Regions from separate parts of the Dechloromonas sp. A34 genome, predicted to be linked through region 2. Evidence: predicted binding sites of a transcription regulator. Region 2 holds the regulator's gene; each other region holds the start of a gene.

Region 1 (2,267 bases), 2.3 Mb from region 2:
CTTCGTAATCGACTTCCATGACGTCGATCTTGTCCATGGTGAATTCGTCGCCGCGGTCTTCACCGAGCAGGCCGACCGCATCGGCCCGGCACTGGCGGCAATGGCGCATCATCGCCATGTCGCCGGCACAGGCGTCCTGCAGGTCCTGGAGCATTTCCGGGGTCGGTTCGGCCTGGCCCATGATGCCGTAGTAGGTGCCGTGTTCGGCTTCGGCGATCAGTGGCATGACGTTGTGCAGGAAAGCGCCCTTGGCCTTGACGATCTTCGAGACTTCCTTGAGATGCTCGTCATTGATGCCCGGGATGAGCACCGAATTGACCTTCACCAGGATGCCGCGGTCGGTCAGCATCTGCAGACCCAACTGCTGCTGTTCGATCAGGATGCGCGCGCCTTCGACGCCGAAGATGCGTTTGTTCTCCCAGAAAATCCACGGGTAGATCTTGGCACCGACTTCCGGATCGACGCAGTTGATGGTGATCGTCACGTGATCGATGTTGTGCTGGGCGATACGGTCGACATACATCGGCAGGTTGAGGCCGTTGGTCGACACGCAGAGTTTGATATCCGGGGCGCGATTCGAGAGCTCTTCAAAAGTCTCGAAGGTGCGGGCCGGGTTGGCGAGGGGGTCTCCGGGTCCGGCGATGCCGAGCACGGTCATCTGCGGGATTTCGGCCGCGACGGCGAGCACCTTGTTGATCGCCTGCTTCGGCGTCAAAACTTCGGAAACGACGCCCGGCCGGGATTCGTTGGAGCAGTCGTACTTGCGGTTGCAGTAGTTGCACTGGATGTTGCAGGCCGGGGCCACGGCAACGTGCATGCGGGCGAAATAGTGGTGCGCTTCTTCGGAATAGCAGGGGTGGTCCTGGACCTTGGCGCGGATATGGTCCGGCAGATGGCCCAGGGCATCCGGGGCCGTACCGCAGCCGCTGGAGGCGCAGCCGCCGCCTTCAGCGGGGGCGGAGTTACTTATAACGGGTAGTTCCACGATGACGGCTCCTCGAAAACTGTGCGGAGTCCATTCAGCAATCGCTGTGCCAGGCTTGAAAACCAATTAAAAACAATGGCCTATGGATTTCGTGGCGGGGCCTTGTTGGCCCCTTGTCGGATTCGCGACAGGGTGTATGCAGTTTCCGTGACAGGGGGCGTGGCGACGCTTAGAATGCGCCAGACAGGGGGCCACATGAATACCAACGGAGACAGTCCCACCCGCGATACCTCGGCGAGGCCGGCGGACGCCGAGCATCAACGTACCGTGCTGCTGGTCGACGACGAAGAGAACATGATCTCTTCGCTGAAACGGCTGCTGCGCCGGGAAGGCTACCGCATCCTGTCGGCGGGGGGCGGGGCCGAAGGCCTGGAAATCCTCGCCACGCACCGCGTCGATGTGATCGTCTCCGATCAGCGCATGCCGCAGATGACCGGCGTCGAATTCCTGCGTCAGGTCAATACGATGTACCCGGATACCGTGCGCATCGTGTTGTCCGGCTACACCGAACTGCAGTCGATCACCGATGCCATCAACGAGGGGGCGATCTACAAGTTCCTGACCAAGCCCTGGGACGATGAACAACTCCGTGCCAATATCCAGGAAGCCTTTCGCCACAAGGAGTTGGGCGACGAGAACCAGCGCCTGAGCGCCGAACTGACGTTGGTCAACGAGCAGTTGCGCCGGCTGCTGGCGGAAAACCAGCGCGAGTTGCAACGCGATCAGGTCGTGCTCGGCCTCGTGCAGGAAATCCTGCAAGGGGTGCCGCTGCCGGTCGTCGGTCTCGATGACGAAGGGATGATCGTCTGCGCCAACCAGGAGGCGGATCGCCTGCTCGGGCGGCAGGCGTCGCTGATCGGTTCCTTTGCGCAGGAGCGCCTGCCACCCGACCTGCTGCAGCTGTTGAGCGGCGGCGCCGGCGAGATGATCTGGCAGCAGGGCGATGTGTGCTGGTTGGCCCGCCATCGCTTCATCGGTGACGAGGCCGCGCCGCGCGGGCACCTGTTGATCCTCAGTAAGGAAAACCAGACATGAGCGAGGCAAACACCGGGGTGGTCGCCGCGGGGGCGATGGAAACCTTTGTCTGGAATGATCGCTTCATGACCGGTGAAGCCATCGTCGATGACGAACACAAGGAGCTGGTCCGCATCATCAACTGGGTGGGCAGCCTGCAGGCCGAGCAGAGGGGCGATCCGGACGAGCTGCACGCGGTTCTCGACAAGCTGGTTGCCTATGCCGTGATGCATTTCGCCCACGAAGAGGAACTGATGGCCAGCGTCGC
Region 2 (2,267 bases):
GTTCAAAGACCCGTTTCTTGCTGCTGGCCTCAAAGTCGAGAAGCACCTGCGAGGCCGACAGAATGTTGCTTAGAGGGTTCATAAGGGGAAGGGGTAAAGCAAGGGGCCGCAGCTACAGCGCTGCGGCCGATCGGCGCTTATTCAGCAACGTCGAGCGCAGGCTTTTCACCGCGATGGTGATCCTGCACTTTTTGCTTGTATTTGAGAACCTGGCGATCCAGCTTGTCGAACATGGCGTCGATGGCGGCATAGAGATCGTCGCCGGATTCTTCGACATGCATGTCCTTGCCGGGCACATGGACGGTAACTTCGGCCTTCTGTTTGAGTTTCTCGACAGACAGGACGACGCTCACACCGGTTACCTTGTCAAAATGGCGAACCACGGGATCCAGCTTGTTTTCCACGTACTCGCGCAAGGCGGGGGTAACTTCGATGTGGTGACCAGCGATCTGCAGATTCATGTTTTCTCCTCTCTCTACAGGGTCTTGCGTAAATTGACCGGCGGGATGTTGAGCGACTCGCGGTATTTGGCTACCGTGCGTCGGGCGACAACGATTCCCTGCTGGCCTAGTATTTCGGATAATTGACTATCCGACAAGGGCTTCTTGCCGTCCTCGGCTCCGATCAACTGCTTGATCAGAGCGCGGATGGCGGTGGCGGAACAAGCTCCGCCGGTGTCGGTAGCAACATGGCTACCGAAGAAGTATTTCAGCTCAAAAATGCCCCGCGGCGTCGCCATGTATTTCTGGCTGGTGACGCGGGAGACGGTCGATTCATGCAGGCCGAGAATGTCGGCGATTTCGCGCAACACCAGCGGCCGCATGGCGACTTCGCCATGCTCGAAAAACTGGCGCTGGCGATCGACGATGGCCTGGGTTACGCGGTGGATGGTCTCGAAGCGCTGCTGGACGTTCTTGATCAACCAGCGGGCCTCCTGCAACTGGCCGGTCAGGTTGCCATTGCCCCGGCGCTGGCGGGAGAGTATCTCGGCATACAGGCGGTTGATGCGCAGGCGGGGATAGGCATCCGGATTGATGTAGGCCGTCCACTTGTTCTTGAGCTTTTTGACGATGACGTCAGGCGTAATGTAGCGCGCCTCGACCTGGGCAAAACCGGCCCCCGGCCGCGGATTCAGACGAGTGATCAGAGCGTGCGCCGCGCGCAGCGCCTCGTCGTCGCAGCCGGTCAGGCGGCGAATCTTGACGAAATCCCGGGCGGCCAGCAACTCGAGGTGCTTTTCGACGATGGCCAGGGCCAACGGCTGTTCGGCACAGGGCTGCAGGGCCTTGAGTTGCAGGGCCAGGCATTCCTGCGGGCTGCGCGCGCCAATCCCGGTCGGATCGAAGTGCTGGATATGATGCAGGGCGATTTCGAGCTCTTCGAGCTCGATCTCGTATTCCGGCGGCAGAGTTTCAAGAAGTTCCAGCAAGGAAGCCGACAGGTAGCCGTCATCGTCGAGGGCTTCGATCAGGAAGCGGACCAGGGCACGATCGCGCTCGGTCAGCTGGGTCATGCCCAGTTGCCAGCCGAGATGATCGCGCAGGCTGATGGTGCCGGCATGAATGTCCTGGGCATCGCTATCGTCGTCCTCGTCGCGCCCGGCACCGGTAAAGGTCCCAGCATCCGAGCTCCAGCGATCGTCGTCGACATCGGAGGGGGCTGATGGCACATCCATTTCACGGTCGTCGCGGGCATCGCGCTCTTCGCGTTCGACCTTCTGTTCGCGCTCACCTTCGCTGGTCTGCGGCGAGTCGAACTGCTGAGCCGCGGTAAAGGTCTCGCTGCCACCGTCGTCGTCGCGCTCCAGCATCGGATTTTCGAGCAGATAGCGTTCGATTTCCTGCTGCATTTCCACCGTCGACAGCTGTAGCAGCTTGATCGACTGCTGCAACTGGGGGGTCAGCGCCAGATGCTGGGATAGTTTGAGTTGGAGGGCAGGTTTCATCGGTTGGGATAGGGGCGCTGCTTAACGGTCAGAGCTTGAAATGCTCGCCGAGATAAACCTTGCGGACGCTTTCATTCTCCACGATTTCGTTCGGCCGTCCAGCGGCGAGTACGCGGCCAGCGTTAATAATGTACGCATGGTCGCAAATACCGAGGGTCTCGCGGACGTTGTGGTCAGTGATCAGCACACCGATACCGCGCTCCTTGAGGAAGCGGATGATTTTCTGAATTTCCAGGACGGCGATCGGGTCGACGCCGGCAAAGGGTTCGTCGAGCAGAATGAAGCGAGGATTGGTGGCCAGCGCCCGGGCGATTTCGACCCG
Region 3 (2,267 bases), 1.2 Mb from region 2:
ACCTGTCGGCGGTTTTCCCCGAACTCAAGGACAAGCGCGTGCGCGGCCGCCTGGAGGGCAACAAGGTTGTCCCTTACTGGTCGCGGGCCGAAATCGGCGCCCGCGGCGATGCCTTGCCGAGCAAGACGCTGCTTTACGTAGACGATGCAGTCGAGTTGTTCTTTCTCCAGGTCCAGGGCTCGGGGCGCGTCAAGCTCAAAGATGGCAGCACGGTGCGCCTGAATTACGCCGATCAGAACGGCCATCCCTATCAGTCGATTGGCCGGCTCCTGGTCGAACGCGGTGAACTGAAGCTGGAAGAGGCCTCGATGCAGGGCATCCAGGCCTGGGCGCGGGCCAACCCGGCACGGCTGGATGAGCTGCTCAATGCCAATCCAAGCTATGTCTTCTTCCGCGAAGCGCCAAGCGGCAACGATGGTCCGATCGGCGCGCTGGGCGTGCCCTTGACGGCCGAGCGGAGCATTGCCGTCGATCCGCGTTCGGTGCCGCTGGGCGTTCCGGTCTTTCTGGCAACCACCCGGCCCAACTCGGCGCAGCCGATGAATCGCCTGGTCATGGCCCAGGATACCGGCGGGGCGATCAAGGGGGCGGTGCGCGCCGACTTTTTCTGGGGCTTCGGCAAGGCTGCCGGTGAGCAAGCCGGACGCATGAAACAGAGCGGCCGCCTGTGGGTTCTGCTGCCCCCCGAGGCCGCCCCGAAATAAGGCATGGTTGCACCGATAGTGAGCGCGTGGTTCGTTTTTCGCACCAAACAGGTGCTGTTTTTCGCGGAATGCAATTTGCAACGCACTGATTTGTAACATCTTTGATGCACTGGAATGGTGCTTGCTTTTCACCCCGGATTCTTTGTCTGGGGGTTTCATGGAAACAGTTCAATCCGGCAGCAATGTGCTGTTCATCCTGCTTGGTGCCATCATGGTGCTGGCTATGCATGCAGGTTTCGCCTTTCTCGAGGTCGGTACCGTTCGTAAGAAGAGCCAGGTTAATGCCCTGGTCAAGATCCTGACCGATTTCGGCATGTCGACCATTGCCTATTTTTTCATCGGTTACAGCATCGCCTACGGCGTCAATTTCTTCTCCGGCGTCGAGACGCTGATGGAGAAGAACGGCTACGAGCTGACCAAATTCTTCTTCCTGCTGACTTTCGCCGCCGCCATTCCGGCCATCATCTCGGGCGGCATTGCCGAGCGCGCCAAGTTCAATCCGCAGTTGATCGCCACCTTCCTGCTGGTCGGTTTCGTCTATCCCTTCTATGAGGGCATTGCCTGGAACCAGGCGTTCGGCATTCAGGCCTGGTTGAAGGCGAGCTTCGGCGCCGAATTCCACGATTTCGCCGGTTCCGTCGTGGTGCATGCCATGGGCGGCTGGATCGCGCTGCCCGCCGTGCTCCTGCTCGGTGCGCGTTACGGACGCTACACCAAGGATGGTCGGATGTCGGCGCATCCGCCCTCATCGATTCCTTTCCTGGCGCTGGGGGCGTGGATACTGACCGTCGGCTGGTTCGGCTTCAATGTTATGAGCGCGCAGACGCTGGACAAGATTTCCGGTCTGGTGGCCCTCAATTCGTTGATGGCCATGGTCGGCGGTACCCTGGTGGCGCTGGTCGTCGGCAAGAACGACCCGGGCTTCGTGCACAACGGTCCGCTCGCCGGCCTGGTCGCCGTCTGCGCCGGTTCCGACCTGATGCACCCGATCGGGGCGCTGGCAGTCGGCGGTATCGCGGGCGGTCTGTTCGTCGTGATGTTCACCCTGACCCAGAACCGCTGGAAGATCGACGACGTGCTCGGCGTCTGGCCGCTGCATGGCCTCTGCGGCGCCTGGGGTGGGATTGCCGCGGGCATCTTCGGCAGCACGGCACTCGGCGGGGCGGGTGGCGTCTCCCTGATGTCGCAATTGATCATGACCGGGCTGGCCATCGTGGTCGCCCTGGCCGGCAGCCTGCTCGTCTATGGCAGCCTGAAAGCCGTCATCGGTCTGCGTCTGGGCCAGGAGGAAGAATACGAAGGCGCCGACCTCAGCATCCACAAGATCACTTCAACACCGGAGCGCGAACCGAACTGGTAACAGTGATCAGAAACAATTAAGTCTGTCGGACTGTAGTTATTGGAGAGGCCCGGCGATTGCCGGGCCTCTATTTTTGAACTTTGTTCGGCCAGCGCCGCCGTTCGCAGCCGGCAGAAAAGGACGATCGATGAGCGTCAGCCGAGCCGGGCCGCTTCGATCGCAGTGATGTCGATCTTCCCCATCTGCATCATCGCCTCGAAAGC

The links. Region 2 encodes sigma-54, which starts transcription at its own class of promoters, with help from an activator protein. Its sites were predicted from a motif close to TGGCACGCTTNCTGCTNA; they were not measured.
Region 1: a site for sigma-54 is predicted at 1,121-1,138, ahead of nifB (nitrogenase cofactor biosynthesis protein NifB). Genes of this name have one in related genera too.
Region 3: a site for sigma-54 is predicted at 815-832, ahead of NQE15_RS05590 (ammonium transporter). Genes of this name have one in related genera too.

The regions. Positions count from the first base shown of each region.
Region 1 covers NZ_CP102486.1:2,301,330-2,303,596, forward strand. The annotation lists gene nifB (nitrogenase cofactor biosynthesis protein NifB) at 1-985, opposite strand, end outside; gene NQE15_RS11515 (response regulator) at 1,181-2,020, shown strand; gene NQE15_RS11520 (ATP-binding protein) at 2,017-2,267, shown strand, end outside.
Region 2 covers NZ_CP102486.1:4,712,689-4,714,955, forward strand. The annotation lists gene ptsN (PTS IIA-like nitrogen regulatory protein PtsN) at 1-82, opposite strand, end outside; gene hpf (ribosome hibernation-promoting factor, HPF/YfiA family) at 138-461, opposite strand; gene NQE15_RS23480 (RNA polymerase factor sigma-54) at 476-1,945, opposite strand; gene lptB (LPS export ABC transporter ATP-binding protein) at 1,974-2,267, opposite strand, start outside.
Region 3 covers NZ_CP102486.1:1,107,868-1,110,134, forward strand. The annotation lists gene NQE15_RS05585 (murein transglycosylase A) at 1-704, shown strand, start outside; gene NQE15_RS05590 (ammonium transporter) at 862-2,064, shown strand; gene NQE15_RS05595 (VOC family protein) at 2,199-2,267, opposite strand, start outside.